Regions from separate parts of the Sphingopyxis sp. 550A genome, predicted to be linked through region 2. Evidence: predicted binding sites of a transcription regulator. Region 2 holds the regulator's gene; each other region holds the start of a gene.

Region 1 (5,320 bases), 1.6 Mb from region 2:
AACCAAGTCGGGATAGATGCATCCGGCAATTGCCGGAGACCTGCGTGCCCAAGCTCGGACAGAAGATGATCGTCAGCTGGCGTACGCTTGCGCTGTCGCTTCTGCTCAGCATCATCGTGGGCATCAGCGGCGCGGGCGAACTGCCCGATCGGCTGATCGCCAGCCTCACCAGCCAGTTCGCCTATCGCGACGTTTCGGGCGACATCGTCGTCGTCGGCGTCGACGACCGCACGCTTGGCGCCTCACGCGGCGGCGAATTCTCGCGGCGCGACCATGCCGCGCTGATCCGCGCGATCGACCGGGCGCACGCGAAACGGCTGTTCATCGACTTCGATTATCAGCGGCCCGACGATTATGGCGGCCTCAAAAGCATCACCGCCGCGGTGCGCGCGATGGGCAAACGCGCCGTACTCGGCGTCCCGACGCGCTCGGTACCCGGGTCCGATCGAGTCGTTACCATCTTTCCCGACCCGTCGTTCGGCAAGCAGGCTGCCCAGGCAAGCCTCGCGTGGGAATATCAGATCTGGCAGGTCTGGGACGTACCGCTGATGTACGATGCCGAGGGACGTCTATTGCCGAGCTTCGCCGCAGTGCTCGCCAACAAGTCGGGCGACCGGCCGAGCGTCTTCCGGATCGACTTTTCCTACCGCACAGACAGCATCAAGCAATATAGCGCAATCGACGTGATCCGCGGGAAAGTGGGCGCACGCGAGCTCGCCGGCAAGGACGTGATCTTCGCGCCCACGGCCTCGCGCCTCTCCGACGGCCATTATCTCCCCGGTCATGATCTGGTGCCGGGGGCTTATATCCATCTCATCGCGGGTGAGACCCTGCGCCGCGGCAATCCCGTCAATCTCGGCTGGTCGCCGGCGCTCGGCTTCGCCGTCCTCATGACAATGCCGCTGCTGCTCGCGGGCCGCAGCCGTCGCTTCAGCTTCGCCGGCCTCGGCGTAGCGGCGGCGCTCGTCGTCGCAAAGGCGATACTTTCGTCGCAACTCGTCACCATCTCGGTGGGCGCGGGTTTCTTCTACCTCATGGTCATCGGCGCCAATGTTTCGCGGACGCGCCGCCGCGACTCCGCACAGCGCGAAAACCCCATCTCGGGCCTTCCCAATTTCGAGGCTTTGCGCAGTCAGGCCCCCTTCGGCAGCGCGACGGTCATCGCCGCCAAGGTCGTCAATTTCGAAGATCTCGCCGCCTTCATCCCCGGCGACGGCATCGGCAAACTCGTCGAGCAGGTTACCCGCCGCCTCCAGCTCGCCTCGCAAGGCACGGTCCTGCACCATGACCTCGACGGCACCTTCGCCTGGCTCGTTCCCTATTATCAGCACAGCCAGATCGAGGGGCAGCTCGCGGGCCTCGCCGCGCTGTTCAACGCGCCGCTGACGATCGGCGAGCTTCGCGTCGACGTCGCCATCGCCTTCGGGGTCAACGACGAGTTCGAGGGTTCGAACGCCCAGCGCCTTGCCGCCGCGCTCGTCGCCGCCGAAAAGTCGATCCGCACCCGCTCGCTGTGGACCAAATATACGCCGCGGCAAAAGGACGATGCCGGCTGGCAATTGTCCTTCCATTCGCAGCTCGAGGATGCACTGTCGGGCGGCGATATCTGGGTCGCTTTCCAGCCGCAATATGCGATCACGACCAAGGAACTCGTCGGGGTCGAGGCGCTCGCGCGCTGGACGCACCCGACGCGCGGCCCGATCCCGCCCGACGAATTCATCGTCCAGGCCGAAAGGAGCCAGGACATCTATCGCCTCACCCTGTTCGTGATGGATCAGGCGATCCGCTCGGCTGCCGATCTTCACCAGCGCGGGCTCGATATCCATATGTCGGTCAACCTGTCGGCAACCCTGCTCGACCACAGCGACCTCGTGGGGACGATCCGCGTGATGCTGACCGCACACCATCTGCCCGCCGAGAAATTGACGATCGAGATCACCGAAACCGCGCAGATCGAGAATAGCCGCCAGGCGAAGCAGACGCTCGCGCAGCTCCGCCGCGCCGGCATCCGCCTGTCGATCGACGATTATGGCACCGGCCAGTCGAATCTCGAATATCTGACCGAGATCGAGGCCGACGAAATCAAGATCGACAAGCGATTCGTGATGACGATGCGCGATTCGCAGCGGAACCTCGAAGTCGTCAAGTCAACGATCGATCTCGCACACCGTCTGGGCGCCGTCGCGGTCGCCGAAGGCATCGAAGACGCGCCGACGCTCGCGCTTCTGGGCCAGTTGGGCTGCGATGTCGGCCAAGGATATCTGCTTGGAAAACCCCAGCTATTTACCGAACTGGTGAATAGCCTCTCCGCCTCCCCCCACAGCCGCACCGCCTGACTGCCAGATTGGCAGCAATCGTTCGCGCGGGATTATAGTTAAGACTCGATTTACCTTGTCTATTAAGGTATACGCTCCGTTAACTGTTCCTCGTGGGCAGTGCCAACAGGAGATCTGACATGGGTTGGTTCTGGAAGTTCCTGGGTGGCGGCGGCACCGGTAGCGGTGGCGGCTCGGCCTAACCTGGACACAAAATCAGAAAAGGGCTCCGGACATCGTCCGGGGCCCTTTTTCTTTGCCGATTCGAGGATGCAAACCCGGCCGAGGGCCGCATTGGGGCGGGAGGCCGCCCCTTCCTAACTTTCGTCATTCCCGCGAAAGCAGGAACCCAGAGCGCGCGTCGGCTGACTCCTCACTGGGTTCCTGCTTTCGCGGGAATGACGAAGATAAGAGATGCTGCGCGCGACTTTCAGACTCTCGTCATCCCGGACTTGATCCGGGATCCATTCATCCAGCGCTGAGAAAATGGATCCCGGATTAAGTCTGTCCCGAGCCTGCCGAAGGGTCGGAATGACGGCGAAGGATGGCACCGCCGCTCCCGAAGCCCGCCATCTTCGCATGGCGTTTCGCAACCTTCCACTGCCCCCCGCGGCCGGGATCGGCGCTGCGACCGACGCCGCATTTTATCCTTTCGCGCCGCAATGGCCCAAGCCCCTAGGAAAAGCGCGGTTGGGGCCGTGGAATGCCTTTTTCCAGCGGTGAACCGAATCAAATTATCGACGAGTTGAGTCCTCAATCTGTCATTTACCGTCTTGCATCGGCGCGCCGACGTGGCACTATAGGTGGTGGGTCAACCACGGGGGCACCCCAAGAAATAGTATCGGACTGAAAGTGGCGGATTTCCGTCGCCCATGAGCCATGGGCACGGGAAAACCCTCTGTGCGCCGAAAATAAGTGCCCCCGGGGACGCGTTTAGATGCTAGGATCGGGGCTTCGCCCTGAGTCGAACAAGACAGGAACATATGCGCCGCGGCGCATAGGCAATATGAGGGCGAGTTAGATGGATTTTCGCGAGACGGAACGGGTGGAGACGAGCGACGTGGCGACGATGGAACTGGCAAAGACGGACGCTCCGGCGAAGGGCGAATCGGGGGGCGAATCGACCCCCGAGACCACCAAGCTGAACGACAGCGGCGAGCCCAAGGTTCACGCGCGCCGATTCGACGTCGCGACCGACGCCGGCCGCGACGCGCTGCTCACCGATTTCGGCAAGGAAACGCTCCGCGACCGCTACCTCCTCCCCGGCGAATCGTACCAGGACCTCTTCGCACGCGTCGCCTCGGCCTATGCCGACGACGCCGACCACGCCCAGCGCCTCTACGACTATATCTCGAAGCTGTGGTTCATGCCCGCGACCCCGGTGCTCTCGAACGGCGGCACCGGCCGCGGCCTGCCCATCTCCTGCTACCTCAACTCGGTCGATGACAGCCTCGAGGGCATCGTCGGCACCTGGAACGAGAATGTCTGGCTCGCCAGCCGCGGCGGCGGCATCGGCACCTATTGGGGCGCGGTGCGCGGCATCGGCGAACCCGTCGGCCTCAATGGCAAGACCAGCGGCATCATCCCCTTCGTCCGGGTGATGGACAGCCTGACCCTCGCGATTTCGCAGGGCTCGCTCCGTCGCGGCTCGGCCGCCTGCTATCTCGACGTCTCGCACCCCGAGATCGAGGAGTTCCTCGAGGTCCGCAAGCCGTCGGGCGACTTCAACCGCAAGGCGCTGAACCTCCACCACGGCGTGCTGATCACCGACGAGTTCATGGAGGCCGTCCGCGACGGCAAGGAATTCAACCTCCGCAGCCCCAAGGACCAGAGCGTCCGCGGCACCGTCGACGCGCGCAGCCTGTTCCAGAAGCTCGTCGAGACGCGGCTTGCGACCGGCGAACCCTACATCATCTTCATCGACCAGGTGAACCGCATGATGCCCAAGCATCATCGCGACCTCGGGCTCAAGGTCTCGACCTCGAACCTCTGCTCGGAAATCACCCTGCCGACCGGCCGCGACCATCTCGGCAACGACCGCACCGCAGTCTGCTGCCTCTCGTCCTTGAACCTCGAAACCTGGGACGAGTGGAACGGCGACAAGCGCTTCATCGAGGATGTCATGCGCATGCTCGACAATGTCCTGCAGGACTATATCGACCGCGCCCCGCCCGAAATGGCGCGCGCCAAATATAGCGCGTCGCGCGAACGCTCGGTCGGCCTCGGCGTGATGGGCTTCCACAGCTTCCTTCAGGCGCGCGGCCTGCCGTTCGAGGGCGCGATGGCGAAGTCGTCGAACCTGCGCGTCTTCAAGCATATCCGCGCGCAGGTCGATCAGGCGTCGATGCTGCTCGCCAAGGAACGCGGCCCCTGCCCCGACGCCGCCGATCAGGGCGTGATGGAGCGTTTCAGCTGCAAGATGGCGATCGCGCCGACCGCGTCGATCAGCATCATCTGCGGCGGCACCAGCGCCTGCATCGAGCCGATCCCCGCGAACATCTACACCCACAAGACGCTGTCGGGCAGCTTCTCGATCCGCAACCCGCACCTCGAGGCTTTGCTCGTCGACAAGGCGAAGAACAGCGACGCGGTCTGGAACTCGATCCTCGAACGCGGCGGCAGCGTCCAGCACCTCGACTTCCTGACCCAGGACGAGAAGGATTGCTACAAGACCAGCTTCGAGATCGACCAGCGCTGGCTGCTCGAACTCGCCGCCGACCGCACCCCCTATATCGATCAGGCGGCGTCGCTGAACCTCTTCATCCCGGCGGACGTCGAGAAATGGGATCTGCTGATGCTCCATTATCGCGCGTGGGAGCTCGGCATCAAATCACTCTATTATCTCCGCTCGAAATCGGTGCAGCGCGCCGGCTTCGCGGGCGGGGTCGAGGCCGACAACACCGCCGAGGCGCCGAAATATGAACTCAGCGCCGAAAGCACCGATTATGACGAGTGTCTGGCCTGCCAATAAGGCCGCACTCCCCCTTCCTGTCATTCCCGCGAAA
Region 2 (5,320 bases):
TGCGGGCAAAGATCAGCGCGGGCGGCTTCGGCCTGATCGCAGAGATCAAGAAAGCCTCGCCGTCCAAGGGATTGATAAGGGAAGATTTCAATCCCGCCGAACACGCCCGCGCCTATGCCGCGGGCGGCGCGGCCTGCCTGTCGGTGCTCACCGACGCGCCTTATTTTCAGGGGCATGAGGAATTTCTGATCGCGGCACGCACCGCGTGCGACCTTCCCGTTCTCCGCAAGGATTTCATGATCGACCCGTGGCAGGTCGCCGAAGCGCGCTCGATCGGCGCCGACGCGATCCTGATCATCGTCGCCGCGCTCGACGACGGCGCGATGCGCGAGATCGAGGAAGCGGCGATCGAGCGCGGCATGGACGTTCTCGTCGAGGTGCACGACGAAACCGAACTCGACCGCGCGCTGACGCGGCTGCGCTCGCGCCTGATCGGAGTCAACAACCGCGATCTCAAGACCTTCGAGACGGATCTTGCGGTAACCGAGCGGCTGGCGAAACGCGTGCCGCCCGGCACGCTTCTCGTCGGCGAAAGCGGCATCGCCACCCACGCCGACTGCCACCGCCTCTCGCAAAGCGGCGTCCACGCCTTCCTCGTCGGCGAAAGCCTGATGCGCCAGGCGGATGTCGAGGCGGCGACAAAGGCACTCCTGAACGGGTAAAGCGACATTTCCGCTGTGGGGTGGGAAGCGGTCGTTGAAGGATGGCGCTACTTTCCCCTCCCGCAAGCGGGAGGGGCAGCGAGACTTACGAACTTGTTCGTTAGTCGCAGCGGGGTGGGCCATCGCGACGTCGCTGCCCACCCCCGCCCCCTCCCGCCTGCGGGAGGGGAGAGAAGCGTCCGCTTCCGGCCGAAACCCACCATCCCCCTTGCCTTCCCCGCCCCACCTTGCTTGGCTCGCCTCCGATGACCAGCAAACCGACTCACCTCGACGACAGCGGCGCAGCGCATATGGTCGATGTCGGCGCCAAGCCCGCCACCCGGCGCCGTGCCGTCGCGAGCGGTCGCATCGCCATGTCGGCCGAGGCACTGAGCGCGATCCGCAGCGGCAACGCGCCCAAGGGCGACGTCCTTTCGACCGCGCGGATCGCGGGCATCATGGCCGCGAAACGCACGTCCGACCTGATCCCGCTCTGCCATCCGCTCGCCCTCACCAAGGTTTCGGTCGAATTCGACTGGGAAGACACCGGCGTTTCGGTCCGCGCCACGGCCGAAACGACCGGCCCGACCGGGGTCGAGATGGAGGCGCTCACCGCCGTCTCGGTCGCGCTGCTGACGCTCTACGACATGGCGAAGGCGCTCGACCGCGCGATGATCCTCAGCGATATCCGTCTGCTCGAAAAGAGCGGCGGCCGCTCGGGCGACTGGCGCGCCGCATGAACGGCCTGCTTGCCGTCGAGGAGGCACAGGCGCGCCTGCTCGCCTTGCGCCCGCCGCTCGCGCCGGAAACTATCGCTTTTTCGGAAGCTCTTGGCCGCTATCTTTCACAGGACATCGCGGCCGAACGCGACCAGCCCGCGGCGCCGCTGTCGGCGATGGACGGCTATGCGATCCGCTTCGACGATCTTCCCGGCCCATGGCGGATCACCGGCGAGGTGGCCGCAGGCGCCGCGCCGTCCGCACCGCTCGGCGCGGGCCAGGCGGCGCGCATCTTCACCGGCGCCATGCTTCCCGATGGCGCCGACACTATCCTCATCCAGGAAAATGCCGCCACCGAGGAGACAGTGCTCACTCTGACCGGCGATGCGCCGGCGCGCGGCCAGCATATTCGCCCCCGCGCGAGCGATTTCGCCGCGGGCGACCGACTCCTCGCCGCCGGAACGCGCCTGACCCCGGGCGCGATTGCCGCCGCGATCATGGGCGGCACAGCGCAGCTTGCGGTCGGTGCGCGCCCGCGCGTCGCGATCATGACCACCGGCGACGAACTGGTGCAGCCGGGCCGCACGCTCGCACCCGGCCAGATTCCCGACAGCAACGGCCCGATGCTCGCGGCGCTGCTCGCGCGCGAACCCGCCGACGTCGGCCTGCCGCTGCACATGCGCGACGACCGGACGATGATCGCGCGTGTTCTCAAGGATCTGGCGCGACGTCACGACGTCATCGTCACCGTCGGCGGCGCGTCAGTCGGCGATCATGACCATATCCGCGGCGCGCTCGAAGATGCGGGCGGGCGCGTCGATTTCTGGAAGATCGCGATGAAGCCGGGCAAGCCGCTGATCGCGGGTCGCATCGGCGACGCGCTGCTGCTCGGTCTGCCCGGCAATCCATCGTCGGCTTTCGTCACCGCGACCCTGTTCCTGCTCCCGCTCGTCCGCCATCTCGCCGGCGCGCGCGACCCACTGCCCGGAATCCGGCGAGCGCCACTCGCGACCGCGCTTGGCCCCGGCGGCGCGCGGCGCGACTATCTGCGCGCGCGCCGCGACGGCGAGCGCCTCATGCTGTTCGATGGGCAGGACAGCGGCCGCACCTTCCCGCTCGCCGAAGCCGACGCGCTGCTGATCCGCGAGATCGGCGCACCCGCCAAAGCCACCGGCGAACTGGCCGATTATATCGACATCGCTTGACAAGTTCCGATTTGTTCCACTATCGTTCTCCCTATGTCCGGCGCCCGGTCCATTCGGGGCATCATGGAGAACAAGCGATGTTGACCGCCAAGCAGCATGAACTGCTCCACTTCATCCAACAGCGCCTCGACGCGAGCGGGATCTCGCCGTCGTTCGAGGAGATGAAGGAAGCGCTCGGCCTCAAGTCGAAATCGGGTATCCATCGCCTGATAAGCGCTTTGGAAGAAAGGGGTTTTCTCCGCCGCCTCCCCAATCGCGCCCGCGCGCTGGAGGTGCTCAAGACCCCCGAAGGCGCCAAGGCTCCCGTCGTAAGCGAGCGCGACAATATCGTCCCGCTGCGCAAGCCCGCCCCCGCGCTGCGCCCGATCGCCGCGAACGACATCATTGAGGTGCCGCTGCACGGCAAGATCGCTGCGGGCGTACCGATCGAGGCGTTCGAGGATCACAACCAGCTCGCGGTTCCCGCCGCGCTGCTCGGCGCGGGCGAGCATTATGCGCTCGAAGTGTCGGGCGACTCGATGGTCGAGGCGGGCATCTTCGACGGCGATTATGCGCTGATCCAGAAAGCCGACACCGCGCGCGAGGGTGACATCGTCGTCGCGCTGGTCGACGGGCAGGACGCGACGCTCAAATTTTTCCGCCGCGAGGGTAAGATGATCCGGCTCGATCCCGCCAACAGCGCCTATGAGCCGCAGCGCTACGAAGCCGGGCGCGTCATGGTGCAAGGGCGTCTTTCGGGACTGCTTCGTCGTTACCACTGAGCTGGTCGGGGCGGCGCCACGGATGCTCGTCGCCCGCGCGTAGCGCGGCGACGACTCGCGGCCTGCTCCCCAGGTAGATCGCCAGCCCGCCGCTTTGCGCCAGACTGTCGCGGTCGATCGTCAGCCAGCGCCCGATGCATTCGCGCGGCAGCCAGCGATCGCTGATCACGACATCGGCCGCGGCGCAGGCGGCCGCCATCTCGGCGCCCTCGATCCGGTCACGGCCCCGCGAGGCGAGGATGACGCGTTGCACGCCGTCGGCGCCCTGATGCCAGCGACAGAAATCGGCGTTGCATTCGACATGGTCGAGATCGGCGAGCGCGCTCAGCGGCGCGTCGATCCCCGCCGCCTCGCTCATCGCATCGCGCACGAAATCGCCCGCGCGGTCGCGCAGCAGCGCATAGCCGCCGCCGGGCACCGCCGCCGCGATGTTGCGCCCGTCGCCGGTGACGAGCAGATCGGGGCGCGGCTGCGCGAGCAACGCCGCGATCCCGATCGCTAGCGGCACCGCCCCCGCCCAACGCCAGCGCGTCCGCCAGATCAGGATCCAGAGCCCGCCGCCAACGGTCAGCGCGAAGCCCCAACGCGGAAAGCTCGGCAGCGTCGCGACCGCCCCCGGCGTGTCGGCCACCGCGTGCGCAAGCGCGATGAGCAGGCGCAGCGCGTGATCGGCCACCCACCAGAAGGGCGCGCCGAACCCGACGCTATCGAACAGCAGCCCCGCCGCCTCCATCGGCATGATGACGAAGGTCGTGAGCGGGATCGCCACGACATTGGCGAGCGCGCCGTAAAGCCCCGCCTTGTGGAAATGAAACAGTGCGATCGGCGCCAGCGCCAGTTCGACCACCAGCCCGGTGATCAGCAATCCCGCCAGCGCCCGCCCCCATCGCAGCGGCAGCACTTCGTCGCGGCGCGCGAGGAAGCGCTGCATCGCCGGGCTTTCGTGAAGCGCGACGAGCGCAGTCACCGCCGCGAAGCTGAGCTGAAAACTCGGCCCCGCGAGCGATTCGGGACGCCATAACAGCACGATCAGCGCGCCTGCCGCCACAAGCCGCAACGTCAACGCCTCGCGCCCCATCAGAAAAGCGACAAGGACGAGCAGCGCCGCGATCAGCGAACGCAGCGTCGGCACTTCGGCGCCCGCGAGCCACGTATAGCCTGCCCCCGCCAGCGCGCCCGCCGCGGCGGCGATCGGCAGCACATATCCCGCCAGCGCCAGCCGCCCGCTGAGTGCGAACAGCCGCATCGCGACGAGCATCGCAAAGCCGATCACCGCGGTCACATGCAGCCCGCTGATCGACAGCAGGTGCGCCAACCCTGCGCGGCGCATCGCCTCGTCATCCTCGGGCGATATCGCGCCGCGATCGCCGGTGACCAGCGCCGCCGCGATCCCGCCCGGCGATCCCGCGACCTGTTCGTGGATATGCGCGCTGAGCCGCGCGCGCAACGGCTGGCTACCGTGCTGCTCTCCGGGCGACCGCGCGACATCGCCGAGCACCGTCCCGACCGCGCCGATCCGGTCGAACCACGCCCGCTGCGCAAAATCATATCCACCCGGCAGGCTCGCCGTCGGTGGCGGCATCAGCCGCGCGCGGAGCCCGATGAATTCGCCCGGCGCGATGCTGCCGCCATCGCCGCGAAGCGTCAGCCGGACCCGCGGCGGCAGGTCGGGCCGCCGTAGCGGGCGGACGATGAGCCGCACCTGCTCGCGCGCGGGCTGCGGCTCGACCGCTTCGACCCTGGCCGAAAAGGCGGTCACCGCGGGTTGCGCGAGCACCGGCGCCGCGACCCACGCCGCGCGTGCCCAGATCAGCAGCAGCCCTGCCGCCATCACCGCACAGCCGACCACCGCGATACGGCCCGACCGTCGCTGCCACCCCGTCAGCACCCCGACAAGCGCTCCTGCGGCGAGCAGGAAAAGCAACCCGATCCACTGCATCATCGTCGGCATGGCGAACCAGGCGGCGATCCCGGCGCCGAACGCGACTGGAAGC
Region 3 (5,320 bases), 1.0 Mb from region 2:
CGGGCAGGCGCATTATGCCGGGCGCGACGTTGCTGCTCTGCTGCGGCTCGACGATGCGGGGACGCTCACTTTCGCACGCGAGGGCGAACGGGCGACGCCAGTGCGGATGCTCCAGATCCCGCTGACGCCGGCCGACGGCCATGGCCCGGTGCTGCTCGCGATGCTCGACGAGGAGATGGGGCCCGCCGATCGCGGCGCCGCGCAGACCTATGTCGAGACCTTGCTGTCGCTGCTGCCTTTCGGGCTGGCGCTGGTCGATCGTGACGGGCGCTTCCTTTACATGAATCGCGCCTTCGTCCGCGCCGCGGGGATCGGCGATGGGCGCCCGCCGCGCTATCCCGGCGATTTGGTGGTCGGAGAGGACAAGGGGCCGCTTGCCGACATGATCCGGCGCCACAGCAGCGGCCAGCAAGTCGGCGGCGATTTGTCGATCCGGCTCATCGGGCAGGGCGACGATCCGGTGTCGATGCGCGTCGTCGGCGTGCGCGGGCTCGGCGAGGCGGCGGTGCTGCTCAGCCTCAAGGATTCGAGCGAGGAATCGCGCCTCAAGCGCCAGGTCGCGCAGGCGTCCAAGATGCAGGCGGTCGGTCAGCTCGCGGGCGGCGTCGCGCATGATTTCAACAATATCCTGACCGCGGTGCTCGGCGCCTGCGACCTGATGCTGATGCGCCACACGCCGGGCGATAGCGATTATGACGACATCCAGCAGATTCGCAGCAATGCCAATCGCGCCGCGAGCCTAACGCGGCAATTGCTCGCCTTCTCGCGCCAGCAGACGCTGCGTCCGCAGATATTGCAGCTTCCCGACGTGATTTCGGAAGTATCGCACCTGCTCAAGCGGCTGATCGGCGATACCATCCAGCTTACCGTGCATCACGGCCGCGGGCTTGGCGCGGTGCGCGCCGACCCGGGACAACTCGAACAGGTGATCATCAACCTTGCGGTCAACGCGCGCGATGCGATGGCGGGTGCGGGGACGCTGACGATCGAGACCTATCCGGTGTCGGCCGCCGACGTGCGCCAGATGGGCAATGAATTCATGCCCCCCGCCGACTATAGCGCGCTGAAGGTCAGTGATACCGGAAGCGGCATTCCCGCCGACGTGCTGCCGAAGATCTTCGAACCCTTCTTCACCACCAAGGATGTCGGCAAGGGAACCGGGCTCGGCCTGTCGACCGTCTATGGCATCATCAAGCAGTCGGCGGGCTTCATCTTTGCCGACAGCCGGCCGGGGGAGACCAGTTTCACCATCTATCTCCCCGTCCACCGCGCGGGGAGCGACGGGCCCGCGACGCCCGCGCCGGCGGCGAAGCCGAAGAAGAGTCAGTGGGGCACCGGCACGATCCTGCTCGTCGAGGATGAGGATATGGTGCGCGCGGTCGCGGAACGCGCGCTGACCCGTGCGGGTTATAGCGTCGTCACCGCTTCGCAGGGCGAGGAAGGACTGGAGCGTTTCGCCGGGATGGAAAAGATCGACCTGATCGTCAGCGATGTGGTGATGCCGACGATGGACGGCCCGGCGATGGTGCGCGCGATGCGCGCGAAGCGGCCGGTGCTGCCGGTGCTCTTCATGTCGGGTTATGCCGAGGAGCAACTCCGTCAGTCGATCGACATCGCCGACGTCGCGTTCCTGCCCAAACCCTTTTCGGTTGCGCAATTGACCGAAGCGGTGTCGGCGGCGCTCGACGAAGCCGCGCATCGGGCGGACCATGGCTGACGCGCCGCGCATCCTGCTGGTCGAGGACGATGTGCTGATCGGCATGATGCTCGCCGATATGTTCGACGCGCTCGGCCTGCCCGAGCCCGCGCAGGCGACGACGAACGGCGAGGCGCTGGCGGTGATCGCCGCCGAATCGCTCGCGGGTGCGCTGATCGACATCAATCTCGGCGACGAAAAGGGCTGGCCGATCGCCGACGCGCTCGCGGCGCGAGGCATTCCTTTTGCTTTCACCTCGGGCGGCGGCGACGTGATCCCGCCCGCGCACGCGCACCGGCGGCTGGTGACCAAGCCGTTCCGCCTCACCGATATCGAGGCGGCGATAGGCGAGTTCGGAGCCTGAATCGTCGCCCCCCACAGGCGGGGGATGCCGCCGTTCTTACACTTCGTCATTGCGAGCGAAGCGAAGCAATCCAGGGCGGTTTTCAAACACTCTGGATTGCTTCGCTTCGCTCGCAATGACAATTCCAGAACATTGTATGTTCCCCTCTTGTTCCATGAGAACAAATGTGGCACATGAGGCAGGCGTTGCGATGCTTCCGCGGTCGCTCTAGAGCAGGAAAGGGACGGCAATGGCCGGACAATTGTCACTCGTCGAATCGGGGAAATCAGTGAACGGAACGGACAGGCAGAAGGCGCTTGACGCCGCGCTCGCGCAAATCGATCGCGCGTTCGGCAAGGGCTCGGTGATGAAGCTGGGCTCGAAGGAAGCGATGCAGGTCGAGGCGGTTTCGACCGGCTCGCTCGGGCTCGACATCGCCTTGGGGGTCGGCGGTCTGCCGCGCGGCCGCGTCATCGAAATCTATGGTCCCGAAAGCTCGGGCAAGACCACGCTCGCGCTGCACTGCATCGCCGAGGCGCAGAAGATGGGCGGCACCGCGGCCTTCGTCGATGCCGAACATGCGCTCGACCCCGTCTATGCCAAGAAGCTCGGCGTCGACATCGACGAACTGATCGTGTCGCAGCCCGACACCGGCGAACAGGCGCTGGAGATCGTCGACACGCTGGTGCGCTCGAACGCGATCGACGTCCTCGTCGTCGACTCGGTCGCCGCGCTCGTCCCGCGCGCCGAGATCGAGGGCGAGATGGGCGACAGCCACGTCGGCCTCCAGGCGCGCCTGATGTCGCAGTCGCTCCGCAAGCTCACGGGATCGATCAGCCGCTCGCGCTGCATGGTGATCTTCATCAACCAGCTTCGCATGAAGATCGGCGTGATGTACGGCAATCCTGAGACGACGACCGGCGGCAACGCGCTCAAATTCTACGCTTCGGTTCGCCTCGACATCCGCCGCACCGGCCAGATCAAGAATGGCGACGAAATCGTCGGCAACACGACGCGCGTCAAGGTCGTCAAGAACAAGGTCGCTCCGCCGTTCAAACAGGTCGAATTCGACATCATGTACGGGCAGGGCATTTCCAAGATCGGCGAAATTCTCGACCTCGGCGTCAAGGCCGGACTGGTCGAAAAATCGGGCGCCTGGTTCAGCTATGACTCGATCCGTATCGGCCAGGGTCGAGAGAATGCGAAGACCTTCCTGACCGAGAATCCCGAGCTGATGCAGCGCCTCGAAAGCGCGATCCGCACCCGCACCGACGCGGTGGCCGAGGAAATGATGACCGGCCCCGACGATGACGGCGACGATTGATCGATTCTGAACGCCATCCGGCCGGTTTCCTCTCCCACGGACCGGCCGGCCGACGGCGGCGGGCCCCGCAGCCTCCTTGCGGCTGCATCGCACCTGCACCTGTCCCTCTCGCAGGTCGGCCCGCCCGCCGTTGATTCCTCGCTGCCGGTTCCGCGGTATATGATGCGGCGGCGGTATTGGGGTGGGGAACTGCCCTTCCTGACCTTCGTCATCCCCGCGAAAGCGGGAACCCAGAGTGGGGTCAGCCGACGCACGCTCTGGGTTCCCGCTTTCGCGGGAATGACGACGATAAGAGATGCTGAGCGCGACTTTCAGTCTCTCGTCATCCCGGACTTGATCCGGGATCTATTCATCCGGCGCTGAGAGAATGGATCCCGGATCAAGTCCGGGATGACGATGCAAGATAGGTCCGCTTCCGGTCGAAACCCGCCATTCCTCGAAAATCGGGCGAACCGCGCGAATGGGGAGAGAAATCGTTCGGCATCTTGTAGTCCGCAGGCGATAGATTGTTTCTCGGATGCGCTGAAACCTGCAGACTCTCGCCATTTTTGCGTGAATTGTCTTCCTTTCTGCGCATGAGCGCTTCAAATCGTCATCCGACCCGATGCGAGCCGAAGGAAAGCACAATGAGCCTGATCGTCCATCACCTGAACAACAGCCGCTCGCAGCGCATATTGTGGCTGCTCGAGGAAATCGGCGCGCCCTATGAGATCAAATTCTACGACCGCGATCCGGTGACCAATCTCGCCCCGCCCGAACTGCTCGCTGTGCATCCGCTCGGCAAGTCGCCGGTGATCGAGGACGGCGGCAAGGTGATTACCGAATCGGGGGCGATCGTCGAATATCTCTGCGAACGCCATGGCGGCGGCGCTCTGGTTCCCGAACGCGGCACCGACGATCATGTCCGCCACCTCGAATGGATGCATTTCGCCGAGGGGTCGGCGATGACGCCGATCCTGCTACGCATCTATACCGCGCGGCTGGGCGAAGCGGCGGCGCCGCTCGAAGCGCGTATCGCCCAGCAGCTCGATTCGCATTTTTCCTATATGGAAAGCCGGGTGAGCGACGCGGGCCATTTCGTCGGCTCCGATCTGTCGGCGGCCGACGTGATGCTCAGCTTTCCCGCCGAGGTTGCGATCATGCAGGGCATGGCACCGCGCTATCCGAAGCTCGCGAATTTCGTGAACGCCTGTCACGACCGGCCGGCATGGCGGCGCGCGCGCGACAAGGGCGGGGCCTATTATGGCTATTGAACATCGGGGTCTCTTTGCCGCAGCGGCGGCACTGCTGCTCGCGGGCGCTTCGACCGCGCTCGCGGCGCCGCCGACGCTGGGGCCCGAGGTCGAGCGCAACATCGTCGTTCCTGACGGCAGGGCGTTCGCGCCGACCGCGGCCGACGAGGAGGGCGCGATCGACCGCTTCGCCACCTATGCCGCGGCGCTGGCGCGGCGCGATTATGCCGCCGCCTATGCGATGCTGCGCCTGTCGTTCCAGGCGTCGAACCCGCGGCTCGAGTGGGAAATGAACTTGCGCAAGCGGTCGGCGCTGTGGGCTGATGGAAAGCTCCGCATCCTGCGGCTGAGCTGGTATCCCGACCCCGCGGGCCAGCCGCCGGGGCTTTACGCGGCCTTCGATTTCCGCGGCGACCGCCCGGACGGCACGATGGATTGCGGCTATGTCGTCGTCCACCGCACCGACCCCGCAAGCCCCTTCACCGTCGTGCGCACCGACACCTCCGAAGTGCCGCCCGAACTGATCGAGGATGGGGTGCCCAAGGCGGATGTGCTGCATCAGCTTCCCTGCTATCTGGGCAAGGGGATCGCGACCTCTTTTTGAGCAACGGCCGACGGGTGTCATCCGCTTCCCCGAGCGAAGCCGAGGGGCTCTGCCGAGCGAAGTCGAGGCTGCGACGGTGCGGGTTCTCGCTTCGCTCGAACGTGCCCCTCGGCTTCGCTCG

The links. The regulator LexA, encoded in region 2, represses DNA repair genes until DNA is damaged. The targets are predictions, from matches to a motif close to GTTCCNCNCTTGTTCT.
Region 1: ACVENA_RS14975 (ribonucleoside-diphosphate reductase subunit alpha) is a predicted target of LexA. The motif match lies at 3,281-3,296, and genes of this name have one in related genera.
Region 3: recA (recombinase RecA) is a predicted target of LexA. The motif match lies at 2,199-2,214, and genes of this name have one in related genera.

Annotation. Positions count from the first base shown of each region.
Region 1 is NZ_CM131615.1:3,119,904-3,125,223, forward strand. It holds gene ACVENA_RS14970 (EAL domain-containing protein) at 45-2,336, shown strand; gene ACVENA_RS14975 (ribonucleoside-diphosphate reductase subunit alpha) at 3,337-5,286, shown strand.
Region 2 is NZ_CM131615.1:1,569,498-1,574,817, reverse strand. It holds gene trpC (indole-3-glycerol phosphate synthase TrpC) at 1-662, shown strand, start outside; gene moaC (cyclic pyranopterin monophosphate synthase MoaC) at 908-1,381, shown strand; gene ACVENA_RS07615 (molybdopterin molybdotransferase MoeA) at 1,378-2,565, shown strand; gene lexA (transcriptional repressor LexA) at 2,643-3,326, shown strand; gene ACVENA_RS07605 (ComEC/Rec2 family competence protein) at 3,280-5,320, opposite strand, start outside.
Region 3 is NZ_CM131615.1:2,616,400-2,621,719, reverse strand. It holds gene ACVENA_RS12675 (response regulator) at 1-1,717, shown strand, start outside; gene ACVENA_RS12670 (response regulator) at 1,710-2,060, shown strand; gene recA (recombinase RecA) at 2,290-3,363, shown strand; gene ACVENA_RS12660 (glutathione S-transferase family protein) at 3,990-4,616, shown strand; gene ACVENA_RS12655 (hypothetical protein) at 4,606-5,199, shown strand.